3 regions of the Heyndrickxia vini genome follow, and region 2 is predicted to be linked to each of the others. Evidence: a T-box and tRNA genes for the amino acid it is inferred to sense, from the RefSeq annotation. Region 2 holds a T-box; the other regions hold tRNA genes.
The links. A T-box is a leader RNA that pairs with one kind of tRNA and senses whether it is charged. The one in region 2 lies ahead of alaS (alanine--tRNA ligase), so its partner is inferred to be a tRNA-Ala.

Region 1 (4,871 bases), 1.5 Mb from region 2:
AGAATTGAAAGATGGCTCCGGCTATCACTTACAGATGGACCCGCGGCGCATTAGCTAGTTGGTGAGGTAACGGCTCACCAAGGCGACGATGCGTAGCCGACTTGAGAGGGTGATCGGCCACACTGGGACTGAGACACGGCCCAGACTCCTACGGGAGGCAGCAGTAGGGAATCTTCCGCAATGGACGAAAGTCTGACGGAGCAACGCCGCGTGAGTGATGAAGGTTTTCGGATCGTAAAACTCTGTTGTTAGGGAAGAACAAGTATCGTTCGAATAGGGCGGTACCTTGACGGTACCTAACCAGAAAGCCACGGCTAACTACGTGCCAGCAGCCGCGGTAATACGTAGGTGGCAAGCGTTGTCCGGAATTATTGGGCGTAAAGCGCGCGCAGGCGGTTTCTTAAGTCTGATGTGAAAGCCCACGGCTCAACCGTGGAGGGTCATTGAAACTGGGAGACTTGAGTGCAGAAGAGAAGAGCGGAATTCCACGTGTAGCGGTGAAATGCGTAGAGATGTGGAGGAACACCAGTGGCGAAGGCGGCTCTTTGGTCTGTAACTGACGCTGAGGCGCGAAAGCGTGGGGAGCGAACAGGATTAGATACCCTGGTAGTCCACGCCGTAAACGATGAGTGCTAAGTGTTAGAGGGTTTCCGCCCTTTAGTGCTGCAGCTAACGCATTAAGCACTCCGCCTGGGGAGTACGGCCGCAAGGCTGAAACTCAAAGGAATTGACGGGGGCCCGCACAAGCGGTGGAGCATGTGGTTTAATTCGAAGCAACGCGAAGAACCTTACCAGGTCTTGACATCCTCTTGCCCTCCCTAGAGATAGGGATTTCCCTTCGGGGACAAGAGTGACAGGTGGTGCATGGTTGTCGTCAGCTCGTGTCGTGAGATGTTGGGTTAAGTCCCGCAACGAGCGCAACCCTTGACCTTAGTTGCCAGCATTCAGTTGGGCACTCTAAGGTGACTGCCGGTGACAAACCGGAGGAAGGTGGGGATGACGTCAAATCATCATGCCCCTTATGACCTGGGCTACACACGTGCTACAATGGATGGTACAAAGGGTTGCTAGACCGCGAGGTTACGCCAATCCCATAAAACCATTCTCAGTTCGGATTGTAGGCTGCAACTCGCCTACATGAAGCCGGAATCGCTAGTAATCGCGGATCAGCATGCCGCGGTGAATACGTTCCCGGCTTTGTACACACCGCCCGTCACACCACGAGAGTTTGTAACACCCGAAGTCGGTGAGGTAACCTTTTGGAGCCAGCCGCCGAAGGTGGGACAGATGATTGGGGTGAAGTCGTAACAAGGTAGCCGTATCGGAAGGTGCGGCTGGATCACCTCCTTTCTAAGGAATATGGAAGACCACTGACGTGGTTACAACGAATGACGTTCTCGTTTTGTTCAGTTTTGAAGGATGAATTCTTCAAAAAAATATGCAATATATAAAAACAACGACAAGGATTTTTTCTTCCATATCGATGTTTTTTTTCTTTCCGAAAATGGTATATAGCTCAGCTGGTTAGAGCGCACGCCTGATAAGCGTGAGGTCGATGGTTCGAGTCCATTTAGGCCCACCATATAACATCTTCGGGGCCTTAGCTCAGCTGGGAGAGCGCCTGCTTTGCACGCAGGAGGTCAGCGGTTCGATCCCGCTAGGCTCCACCAATTGTTCCTTGAAAACTAGATAAAATGAGAAATAACCAAGTAATAACCGAGAATCGCCACTTTATGGATGAATCCATTAAGTAAGTTATAAACAACCTTTTTAGGTTAAGTTAGTAAGGGCGCACGGTGAATGCCTTGGCACTAGGAGCCGATGAAGGACGGGACTAACACCGATATGCTTCGGGGAGCTGTAAGCAAGCTTTGATCCGGAGATTTCCGAATGGGGGAACCCACTGCCCGTAATGGGGTAGTATCCTTACTTGAATACATAGAGTATGGAAGGCAGACCCGGGGAACTGAAACATCTAAGTACCCGGAGGAAGAGAAAGCAAACGCGATTTCCTGAGTAGCGGCGAGCGAAACGGAAGAAGCCCAAACCAAGAGGCTTGCCTCTTGGGGTTGTAGGACACTCTATACGGAGTTACAAAGGAACGGAGTAAATGAAGAGGTCTGGAAAGGCCCGTCAAAGAAGGTAACAACCCTGTAGTTGAAACTTCGTTCCCTCCAGAGTGGATCCTGAGTACGGCGGGACACGTGAAATCCCGTCGGAAGCAGGGAGGACCATCTCCCAAGGCTAAATACTCCCTAGTGACCGATAGTGAACCAGTACCGTGAGGGAAAGGTGAAAAGCACCCCGGGAGGGGAGTGAAAGAGAACCTGAAACCGTGTGCCTACAAGTAGTTAGAGCCCTATGCATTTATGCAGGGTGATAGCGTGCCTTTTGTAGAATGAACCGGCGAGTTACGATTTCAAGCAAGGTTAAGCTGAAGAGGCGGAGCCGCAGCGAAAGCGAGTCTTAATAGGGCGAATGAGTTTGAGGTCGTAGACCCGAAACCAGGTGATCTACCCATGTCCAGGGTGAAGGTAAGGTAACACTTACTGGAGGCCCGAACCCACGCACGTTGAAAAGTGCGGGGATGAGGTGTGGGTAGCGGAGAAATTCCAATCGAACTTGGAGATAGCTGGTTCTCTCCGAAATAGCTTTAGGGCTAGCCTTAAGGTAAGAGTCTTGGAGGTAGAGCACTGTTTGGACTAGGGGCCCTCATCGGGTTACCGAATTCAGACAAACTCCGAATGCCAATGACTTATCCTTAGGAGTCAGACTGCGAGTGATAAGATCCGTAGTCAAAAGGGAAACAGCCCAGACCACCAGCTAAGGTCCCAAAGTATACGTTAAGTGGAAAAGGATGTGGAGTTGCTTAGACAACCAGGATGTTGGCTTAGAAGCAGCCACCATTTAAAGAGTGCGTAATAGCTCACTGGTCGAGTGACTCTGCGCCGAAAATGTACCGGGGCTAAACGTATCACCGAAGCTGTGGATGGACACCGTCTGGTGTCCGTGGTAGGAGAGCGTTCTAAGGGCTGAGAAGCTAGACCGTAAGGACTGGTGGAGCGCTTAGAAGTGAGAATGCTGGTATGAGTAGCGAAAGAAGGGTGAGAATCCCTTCCACCGAATGCCTAAGGTTTCCTGAGGAAGGCTCGTCCGCTCAGGGTTAGTCGGGACCTAAGCCGAGGCCGAAAGGCGTAGGCGATGGACAACAGGTTGATATTCCTGTACCACCTCTTCACCGTTTGAACGATGGGGGACGCAGGAGGATAGGGTAAGCGCGCTGCTGGAATAGCGCGTCCAAGCAGTTAGAGGGGTGACGAGGCAAATCCCGTCACCATGTACCTTGAGCTGTGATGGCGAGGGAAATATAGTACCGAAGTTCCTGATTCCACACTGCCTAGAAAATCCTCTAGTGAGGTGAAAGGTGCCCGTACCGCAAACCGACACAGGTAGGCGAGGAGAGAATCCTAAGGTGAGCGAGAGAACTCTCGTTAAGGAACTCGGCAAAATGACCCCGTAACTTCGGGAGAAGGGGTGCTCTGTTAGGTGCAAGCCCGAGAGAGCCGCAGTGAATGAATATACCAGGCGACTGTTTAGCAAAAACACAGGTCTCTGCGAAGCCGCAAGGCGAAGTATAGGGGCTGACGCCTGCCCGGTGCTGGAAGGTTAAGAGGAGAGGTTAGCTAAAAGCGAAGCTTTGAATTGAAGCCCCAGTAAACGGCGGCCGTAACTATAACGGTCCTAAGGTAGCGAAATTCCTTGTCAGGTAAGTTCTGACCCGCACGAAAGGCGCAACGATCTGGGCACTGTCTCAACGAGAGACTCGGTGAAATTATAGTACCTGTGAAGATGCAGGTTACCCGCGACAGGACGGAAAGACCCCGTGGAGCTTTACTGCAGCCTGATATTGAATTTTGGTACAGCTTGTACAGGATAGGTAGGAGCCTTTGAAGCCGGAGCGCCAGCTTCGGTGGAGGCGTCGGTGGGATACTACCCTGGCTGTATTGAAATTCTAACCCGCACCCCTGATCGGGGTGGGAGACAGTGTCAGGCGGGCAGTTTGACTGGGGCGGTCGCCTCCTAAAAGGTAACGGAGGCGCCCAAAGGTTCCCTCAGAATGGTTGGAAATCATTCGCAGAGTGTAAAGGCACAAGGGAGCTTGACTGCGAGACCTACAAGTCGAGCAGGGACGAAAGTCGGGCTTAGTGATCCGGTGGTTCCGCATGGAAGGGCCATCGCTCAACGGATAAAAGCTACCCCGGGGATAACAGGCTTATCTCCCCCCCAAGAGTCCACATCGACGGGGAGGTTTGGCACCTCGATGTCGGCTCATCGCATCCTGGGGCTGTAGTCGGTCCCAAGGGTTGGGCTGTTCGCCCATTAAAGCGGTACGCGAGCTGGGTTCAGAACGTCGTGAGACAGTTCGGTCCCTATCCGTCGTGGGCGTAGGAAATTTGAGAGGAGCTGTCCTTAGTACGAGAGGACCGGGATGGACGCACCGCTGGTGTACCAGTTGTCTTGCCAAAGGCATCGCTGGGTAGCTATGTGCGGAAGGGATAAGTGCTGAAAGCATCTAAGCATGAAGCCCCCCTCAAGATGAGATTTCCCTTAGTTTATCTAAATAAGACCCCTGAAAGATGATCAGGTTGATAGGTTCGAGGTGGAAGTGTGGCGACACATGGAGCTGACGAATACTAATCGGTCGAAGACTTATCCTAATTTGATTTGACGTTATTATAAAGTATTTCTCATCTATCTAGTTTTGAGGGAACAAACCCTAAAATTTTTATAGTCTGGTAATTATGGCGAGAAGGTCACACCCGTTCCCATCCCGAACACGGAAGTTAAGCTTCTCAGCGCCGATGGTAGTT
Region 2 (4,871 bases):
ACTGCTTCAATCCGTCTTGTTCCTGCACCAATGCCGCTTTCCGAAACAATTTTAAAAATCCCAATCGATGAAGTGTTTGAAACATGGCAACCACCACATAACTCTAAACTATAATCGCCCATCGAAACGACGCGAACGATTTGACCATATTTTTCACCGAATAATGCCATAGCCCCCATCGCTTTTGCTTCATCTATATTTTTATTTTGAATAACGACCGGTATACTAGCCCAAATCTTTTCGTTTACAATTTCTTCGATCTTTTCTAATTCCTCGGAAGTAATTTGACCGAAATGCGAGAAGTCGAAACGTAGTCTATTCGGTTCTACTAATGACCCTGCCTGATTGACATGTGTTCCTAATACGTCCTTTAATGCTTGATGAAGCAGATGGGTAGCTGAGTGATTTTTGATTGTTTTGTTTCTGCTTATTTCATTAACTGATGCAACTACTTCATTACCTGTTTTTAGCGTACCTTCTTTAATGATTCCTCGTTGTAAATGTTGGCCATTTGGCGCTTTTATAACATCGGCAACAATTACGAGAAGTCCTTCTGCTTCTAATTTCCCTTCATCAGCTATTTGACCACCACTTTCAGCGTAGAAAGGTGTTTCTTCAAGGATAAATTGAATTTCATCACCACTAACTGCTTGATCAACTAATTTACCATCTTTAATGATGACTGATACTTTCGTTGATTTAGTTAACATGTCATAACCAACAAATTTACTTGGTTCTTTAATATCCCCTAGTATTCCGCCTTGAACCTGCATTGAACCCACGTCTTGTCTTGCATTACGCGCACGCTCACGTTGATTTTCCATTTCTCTTTCAAAACCTTCAAGATCAATTTTTAATCCTTGTTCAGCCGCGTACTCTTCAGTAAGTTCAACTGGGAAACCATACGTATCATATAACCGGAAAACATCTTCACCTGCAATGATACCTGTACCTTCTTCTTTTGCTTTATTCATAACAGATGATAGAATAGCCAAACCTTCGTGTAAAGTTTCATGGAATCGTTCTTCTTCATTTTTCACTACTTTTTGTATGAATTCAGTATTTTCTTTTACTTGAGGGTAAAAATCGACCATGATTTCCGCTACTACGGGAACTAATTTATACATAAATGGTTCGTTAATATTAATTGTTTTTGCATATCTTACTGCCCTGCGTAAAAGTCTTCGTAAAACATAGCCACGCCCTTCATTTGACGGCAATGCCCCATCACTTACAGCGAATGAAACGGTACGGATATGGTCTGCGATCACTTTAAAGGCAACATCTTTTTCAGTGTCAACACGATACTTCTCACCTGAAAGCTTTTCTGTTTCCCCAATAATTGGCATAAACAAATCTGTATCAAAATTCGTTGGCACTTCTTGAATAACAGACGCCATTCGTTCTAATCCCATACCAGTATCAATATTTTTCTTTGGCAGTGGAGTGTATGTTCCATCAGGGTTGTGATTAAACTGAGAAAAAACAAGGTTCCATACTTCTAAATATCTTTCATTCTCGCCACCGGGATATAATTCCGGATCATTTTCATCATTGCCAAACTCTGGTCCACGGTCATAGAAAATCTCCGTATTTGGACCACTTGGCCCTTCTCCGATATCCCAAAAGTTTTCTTCTAATCGAATAATTCTTTCTTCTGGTAAACCAATTTTTTTATTCCATAATTCATGTGCTTCATCATCCTCAGGATGAATAGTTACGGACAATTTATCAGGGTCAAAGCCAATCCATTTCGGACTAGTAAGAAATTCCCAAGCCCAATCAATTGCTTCTTCTTTAAAATAATCGCCAATTGAAAAATTCCCGAGCATTTCAAAGAATGTATGATGTCTTGCTGTTTTTCCAACGTTTTCAATATCATTTGTACGTATCGCCTTTTGAGCATTCGTAATACGTGGATTTTCTGGAATAACACGTCCATCAAAATATTTTTTTAATGTCGCTACCCCACTATTGATCCATAGTAATGATGGGTCATCATGTGGAACAAGTGAAGCACTGGGTTCCACCTTATGCCCTTTTTCTTGGAAAAAATCTAAAAACATTTGGCGAATTTGTTCGCCTGTTAAATTTTTCATATTAAAACCTCCAAATTATTTTTGAGAAATAAAAAAAGCCTCCATCCCTGGACAGGGACGAGAGACTTACTCGCGGTACCACCCTGATTAAAGATAATATTCCTATTATCTTTCTCTTGGGTGCCTATAACGGGGCAAGACGGCAGTTTTTACCTGCACTCCGGATTAGCTTTCTGTTATCCTTCATCTAGAATTTCTTTCAGCCGCGGAAATTCCTCTCTAATTGAGTAAATTACTCTTAGATGGACTATAACATACTTGATCCTTCAACATTTTCATTGTTTTTCTTCTATAGTCGAATTATAAAAAACTTTATTATACTTTGTCAATCTTGTGAATGTATATTTGTTGAAATATGATTTTTCACATGAATTAAAATAACTTTTAATATGGCTAAAGAAGGGACAGCAATAATTAATCCGACTACTCCTCCGATTTCCCCTCCGATTGTCAATGCAAGAATAATAAATAACGGATGCATATGTAAGGACTTGCCAACGATTAAAGGGGATAATATATTTCCTTCAAGAAATTGTAATACTACAATTATGATAAGAACATAAATTAAATATTTTACTGACATGGTCGCTGCAATAATTGCCACCGGTACTGCACCGATAATTGGACCAAAGTAAGGAATAATATCCGTAATTCCAACAATTAAACCTAATAGAACGGGATATTTTATATCGATTAACCAAAATGCTATTGTAGAAATTGTCCCAACTAATAGACAAACTAAAAGTTGACCCCTTATATATCCCCCGATTGATTCATCCGCATCTTTTACCATAAGTTTCGCCTGGTTGCGCCATCTCTTCGGAGTAAAATACCATGCTGTTTGCTTTACCTTTTCTATATCTTTTAGTAAATAAAAAGAGAGAAAAGGGATAATTGCTAGAATAAATATGAAATTTACAATTTTCATTAACGAATTTATTGCTTTTGAAAGAAAACCGCTTAACCAAGCTTCAAACTTATTGATTCGCTGTTCAATCTGATCTTGGATTCCATCCGGCCATCTCGAGGTTGAATCGTGTAAATTTTCTACCCACGTACGGTATTGATTCGCAAATTCTGGAATATGGTCTGATAAATCTTTAATCTGTTCAATCAAGATAGGGATGCCTAAATAGATCATGTATCCGATTCCGCCAAAAAAAACGATATAAATTAAAAAGGTTGCTAATCCTCTATGTATACCCAGCTCATGTAGTTTTTCCACAAGAGGATGTAATAAGTACGTAAAGAAGGCAGCAATAAACAAAGGTATAAATGCAGATAAAAATATTTTTAGTATAGGCATCCAAAATGGTTTTAAAAGAAGAAAAAAATACAAAATGATCATCAAAAGTAATAGAATACCAAGATTTAAAAGCCAATGCCAACGGGGTTTCTGCAACATACATCCCTCCTTTTTCTAGTATTCGAATTATGCGGTTTTTTATCCGACAAAAAAAGCTATCCCACAATGGGATAGCCATAATTTAACGAAATGCCTTACGTAAACGTTTCGTCATTTTTTTCATTTGTTTATTATCAAAATATCCTTGTCGTTGAGAGATTGCTGTTGCTGCTATCCCTGCTCCGAAGCCTAGCAAGGAGACGAATGTTTTATTCAAAACAATGCACCCCTTCCATTTAACTTAATCTTCGCGACTCTTCATCAAATAAATCATCTAATGAACTTAATGTTCCATCTTCTTCTACTTGATGAGTAAAAATTGTATCTTTGCCAATCGAAAGTTCGATAAAACAGTTCCAGCAATAATATTGGTTGATACCAATTTTACCAAGATCTTTACTTTGGCAATTGGGGCACTTCATCATAGGTTTCGCCACCTCGCGTTTGATTTACCGAAACGATGATGGCATCTTTTCCAAACCTAGGGGGCCCAACTGAATGGACAATCTTCTTTCCTTCCATAATATCTGTAAAGAAGCCATCTGTTAGTTCGTACCCTATGATTGTGCCCACTTCTTCTGAAAAATATACGTCTTCCAATAACCCTAACTGATCACCACTACGTGAAATTGTTAATTTTTTTAATAGGGGCTTTGAATGACAAATTGTATATTCTTCGTCTATTGCCTTGTATTTTTGAAGCTTGTTGCTTTTTCGTAAAATGATCCCCTGCTCCCCAAATTCATCTACTTCAGTTATAGGCAAACGGTATAGTGTACTAAATAAATTTTTCGATTTAATTAGCAGACAACTTATTTTCCCCGTATCGGAAATACCTAGGTCGCAAACCTCTCCCTTTTTTTGGCCCTCTGCATTATAAACAGGTATTCCCTTTAGAAGCGACAATGTTCTCAAAAAGCATCCCCACCTTTTTCGAACATTTATAGTGTCTGTTATTTACATAAAATCATAAGGTGTAACGTTTTCCATTCCTATCATTGGGTCAATTTGCATAATGGTTTCACTTGATAATTCGATGAACTTTTCAACATCAGTAACTTCTGCTAAAATTTTCAATTTATCGTAGAGATTTGTTTTTCTTAATTGGTCATCTACCCGTTCTATTCCTAATCGAAAAGCTTCTTGTTCACCACAAATAATTAATGATTGTTTGCTTCTCGTGATTGCTGTATATAATAAATTTCTTCTGAGCATCCTATAATAACTTTTTACAACAGGCAGAATAACGATCGGAAATTCGCTTCCTTGTGATTTATGGATTGAACAACAGTATGCATGTGTAAACTGGTTAAAATCCTGTCGTGTATATGTTACTTCTATACCATCAAATGAAATAAGTATTAAAT
Region 3 (4,871 bases), 290 kb from region 2:
CTGCACAAATAAAAAACAATTGCTTAAATGTAAGAACTCCTGCTAACGCAAGACCGAGTGATGGTCCAAAAGCCAATGCTAAGTTTCCTGATAAACCATAATATCCCATACCTTCTCCACGTCTTGTAGGTGGAATGAGATCTGTAGCTATTGTTCCGGATGCTGTCGTTGAAAACCCCCATCCAACCCCTTGAATAATTCGTAGAGCAAATAAAAACATAATGCTCATGGCAAATCCAAATGAGCCGACTGACAGTACAAATATTATCAAACCAAATAAGTAGACAAAACGTCTGCCTTTTGATTCAAGCGCATGGCCAGCAAATGGTCGAAGAAGCAATGCTGAAAAAGTAAAGATACCCACTACAAAACCAATGAGTTGATCATTTCCACCTAAATGTTCAACAAACAATGGGATTGTCGGTAATGTCATTTGGAAACCTAAAAAAATAAAAAAATTGGCTAAACAAATTAATATAAAGTCCCTTGTCCATATTTTTTCAGTACTTTTCATTAATTGAAGGCCGTCTGTATTCGAATTCAGTTTATATTCCCCCTTCATTTTTAATCTCATCACTCATTGTACAAAAAAACATTTCGGTTTGCTAATTAAATTTATTAGAAAAATGAATTTAAACGGACACTGGTTCCGCTATTTCTAATTAAATCTTTATTTCATACCTTTAGAGGACACACAATCCGTTATTTTATGAAAATCATTTAAAACAACCGTTATTTTTGACTTTAACGGAACGGGAGTCCGATCAATCTCTAATATTACCCCTTTTGTCACAGATAACGGAACCTCTGTCCAATTGGAGAATTACTCACCTGCAAAAAATTGCAGATTCATTCGTTTCAAGCTAAAATAAAATGAAATAGTCAGTCATTTAATGTGCCGCTTCGATACTATTACAATATGCTTAGGCATTAAGTATTTGTAAAGAAGTGGCATTTTTATATGGCTAACTAAAATAAGGATAAGGGGGTGTATTGTTGTCACAGTTTGAAGATAAGTTTACAAAATGGCACCAAGATAATATTTCAAATGAGAAAAACCATAGAAGACGCGAAATTCTTCAAAAAGGGTTGGGTCATGGGACCATCGAATTTCTTCGCTCGGTATGGTTCCCTGCTGTAGGAAATTTTGATCACTTGTATCCTGAATGGGAGGTACGAGATTTCAATAACGGGTATCGCTATCTCGATCTTGCCTACATGCCTGGGGAAGCTAAAGGAGGTATCGAAATTCAAGGATATGGTCCTCACGCCAGAGATCTTGATGTAAGAAGATTTAAGGATTTATGTTGGAGGCATTCATTATTGGCACTCGATGGATGGACATTCCTACCTATTGCTTATTTATCCATAAGGGATGAACCAAAAAGATGTCAGCAACTTATTTTATCTTTCATTGGGAAATTCATCTCAACAGATGTACCATCCCAATTATCTTGGCTTGAGGCAGAGGCTGTGCGTTTTGCACGTCGCATGTTGCGACCGGTCACTCCCATTGAGTTTGCAAATCATCTTAGAATAAGTGATCGACATACTAGACGGATTTTGTATAAACTAGTTGATTTACAAATACTTGCTATTGCAGGCGGTAAACAACGTGCACGAAGTTATAAACTCGTTTTCTCCCCTCAGAAATTACCACAATATTGATTTTCCAACCTCAATTGTATTTTAAAGGACATAGGGTCCGTTATTTCTATGAAATGCCTTATTTTCGTATTGTTAGAGGACACATAATCCGTTATTCGACGAAAATCATAAAAAAACATGACTATTTGCCGTAATAACGGAACGAGTGTCCGGCAAACCTCTAGTACTACCTCTTTTGTCACAGATAACGGAACCTCTGTCCAACTTTAGGTTAACATTCACCTCCGAAAACAAAAAAACACTACCCATAGTCGGTTAGTGTTTTTCAAATGGAGCATAGGGGGCTCGAACCCCTGACCTCGACGCTGCCAGCGTAGCGCTCTCCCAGCTGAGCTAATGCCCCTTCTCTATTTTTTATTATATTCAATTTAATAAAACCTTACAAGAGAATTTTATCCTTATAAGTTATAGTTTTGTATGCATTAGGAGATAATGGTGGGTGTTTAAAGGAGCTGATAAAATGTTTCAGCAATTTTATTATCGATTTCTTCGTTGGCCGGTTATTTTAAGGATATTATTATTAGCGATAACAGTCATTATTATTTTTGGGGCAGCCATGCATTTTATTGAACCGAAATCATTTCCGTCTATTTTCGTCGGTATTTGGTGGGCTGTTATTACAACAGCAACGGTTGGATACGGAGATGTTTACCCGGTAACGGTTAAAGGAAGGCTTCTTGGTATCCTTCTTGTATTTATCGGCGCGGGCGTAGTATCTGCTTATTTCGCATCACTTGCTGCAACGACCGTAAGATTACAAAATTCTTATATAAAAGGGAAAACGATGTTTACTGGAAAAAACCATATTATTATTATCGGCTGGAATGGCCGTTCAAAAAGTGTTATTGAACAATTATTGCAAACTAATTTTCCACAACCAATTGTTTTGATTGATGATACACTTGAACAAAATCCATTTTTAACCCGCCAAGTTCACTTTGTAAGAGGAAAACCGTATATTGATGAAGTTTTGAAAAAGGCGAATATCGCTTATGCCGATTTTGTATTAATTACATCTGATCAACATAAAACCGAAATACATGCCGACATGGGAACAATTTTAACATTACTTGCTGTTAAAGGAATAAATGTAGATGTGTATTGTGTTGTCGAAATTTTAACGGCAGAAAACTTTATGAATGCGAAACGGGGCGGAGCGAACGAAGTTGTTCAGACTAATATGCAAACTTCATACATTATGATGAACAGTGTCCTCTCCCGCGGGATGTCGAACACCATACTTTCTATGATGGATCATTTAAACGATAATCATTTGAAATATATTTCAATTAAACCGGAATGGGTAGGTCTTTCCTTTCAAGCTTTGAGTACCATTTTACAAGACGACCGAAAATTACTCATTGGATTGAAAACAGGGGAAGATACGATGATTAACCCTCCCCTGTATCGTAAAATTACAAATGATGATGAGCTTTTGGTTATTTCTAAATAGTCAAATTAAGAAAAAAGAATATGTTCTAATTCACGGACTAATTCTTTTCCATAGTCGATATATTTTTTAGGGATATTCCCATCTTCATCTTTCGGCTCAGCAAATTGATCAAATGCTGCTGCGGCATAACCTACACCCGCTTCGTCATCAACATCATTTTGATATACATGATTCAAAACAAATGGGGTCCCGAGTTGAACGACTACACCTCTTGTATCAAGCTGACCATCGACTGGAGTGAATGGAACCCTTAAAAATTGATAGCCATCATCATTCGCCATTTTTATATCAAAATAGCCTTGATCATAGTCCCAACCACCACCAATGGAATAACCGTTTGGTTTTAATAGTTGCTCGAGCTTATACAATTGAAATTGCTTTCCTTCAATTTTTGAGGGAATCTTATACATGTATGATCGCACTCCTTTTTTCTTAGTTTCTCTCATGGAGTACAATCATATTCTTTAATAAAAAAATCCCCAAATGGGGATTTTTTAAAAGGTAAGAAAGTATAAATTTATAGGATTAATATTTCTAATAAATAACTGCTTTATCTAGCTCCAGCGCCTATCGACTAGAAAACTTCAGGACTTCTCCCTACGATAAGTCAACATAGATTCGCCTTACATCACCCGCGTTTCCTTTATCTCAGTCAAAGTCCTTCCAGTTTTTACGTCGATGAGCAAGTCGCTTGCGCTCTTCTTATTTTAATCTATTTTCTAATTCTGCCTTTTTCGCTTCGTAACCAGGCTTTCCTAGAAGTGCAAACATATTTACCTTATATGCCTCAACCCCTGGTTGATCGAATGGGTTCACACCGAGAAGATATCCACTTATTGCACAAGCTTTTTCAAAGAAATATACTAAGTATCCAAATGTGTAGGCATTCATTTCTGGAATTTCTACAATTAAATTAGGAACATTTCCATCTGTATGTGCTAATAGAGTTCCTTCAAATGCTTTATTATTTACGAAATCAACAGTTTTTCCCGCAAGATAATTAAGACCGTCTAAATCATGTTCTTCTTCTTCAATCACTAACTCATGTCTAGCTTTAGCCACTTTAATAACTGTTTCGAATAAATCACGACGTCCCTCTTGGATGTATTGTCCTAATGAATGCAAATCAGTCGAGAAATTAGCAGAGGAAGGAAAAATCCCTTTTTGATCCTTTCCTTCACTTTCTCCAAATAATTGCTTCCACCATTCAGAAAAATACTGTAAGCCTGGTTCATAATTAATCAGCATTTCAATGGTTTTACCTTTATTATAAAGAACATTACGAACTGCAGCATATTGGTAAGAAATATTTTCTTTCAAATTCTCATTATTAAAATCAATTCTCGCTTGTGCTGCTCCATCCATCATTTCATGAATATTCACACCACTTACTGCGATTGGGAGCAAGCCAACAGCAGTTAATACGGAGTAACGTCCGCCAACATCATCAGGAATAACAAATGTTTCATAGCCTTCCTCATTTGCCAATGTTTTTAATGCACCTTTCGCTTTATCTGTCGTAGCATAAATACGATGTTTCGCAGCTTCCTCACCGTATTTCTGCTTCAATAGCTTACTAAAAATACGGAATGCAATAGCTGGTTCTGTTGTCGTACCTGATTTTGATATTACATTAATTGAAAAATCTTTTCCTTCTAACAGATCGATTACATCAGTCATATACGATGAGCTAATATTGTTTCCTACAAATAAAATTTGCGGTGTTTTTCGTTTTTCATTTGTTTGCGAA

Region 1: it has a tRNA-Ala gene. The T-box ahead of alaS (alanine--tRNA ligase) is inferred to sense a tRNA for this amino acid. The anticodon was not compared.
Region 3: it has a tRNA-Ala gene. The T-box ahead of alaS (alanine--tRNA ligase) is inferred to sense a tRNA for this amino acid. The anticodon was not compared.

The regions. Positions count from the first base shown of each region.
Region 1 is NZ_CP065425.1:29,543-34,413, forward strand. It holds rRNA gene I5776_RS00150 (16S ribosomal RNA) at 1-1,350, shown strand, start outside; tRNA gene I5776_RS00155 (tRNA-Ala) at 1,595-1,670, shown strand; rRNA gene I5776_RS00160 (23S ribosomal RNA) at 1,774-4,718, shown strand; rRNA gene rrf (5S ribosomal RNA) at 4,793-4,871, shown strand, end outside.
Region 2 is NZ_CP065425.1:1,560,735-1,565,605, reverse strand. It holds gene alaS (alanine--tRNA ligase) at 1-2,099, opposite strand, end outside; T-box leader at 2,150-2,378, opposite strand; gene I5776_RS07720 (AI-2E family transporter) at 2,425-3,501, opposite strand; gene I5776_RS07715 (YrzQ family protein) at 3,587-3,721, opposite strand; gene I5776_RS07710 (hypothetical protein) at 3,741-3,929, opposite strand; gene I5776_RS07705 (PRC-barrel domain-containing protein) at 3,901-4,419, opposite strand; gene recD2 (SF1B family DNA helicase RecD2) at 4,462-4,871, opposite strand, start outside.
Region 3 is NZ_CP065425.1:1,271,793-1,276,663, reverse strand. It holds gene I5776_RS06290 (MFS transporter) at 1-562, opposite strand, end outside; gene I5776_RS06285 (transcriptional regulator) at 997-1,668, shown strand; tRNA gene I5776_RS06280 (tRNA-Ala) at 1,939-2,011, opposite strand; gene I5776_RS06275 (potassium channel family protein) at 2,129-3,121, shown strand; gene I5776_RS06270 (YugN-like family protein) at 3,127-3,531, opposite strand; gene I5776_RS06265 (glucose-6-phosphate isomerase) at 3,824-4,871, opposite strand, start outside.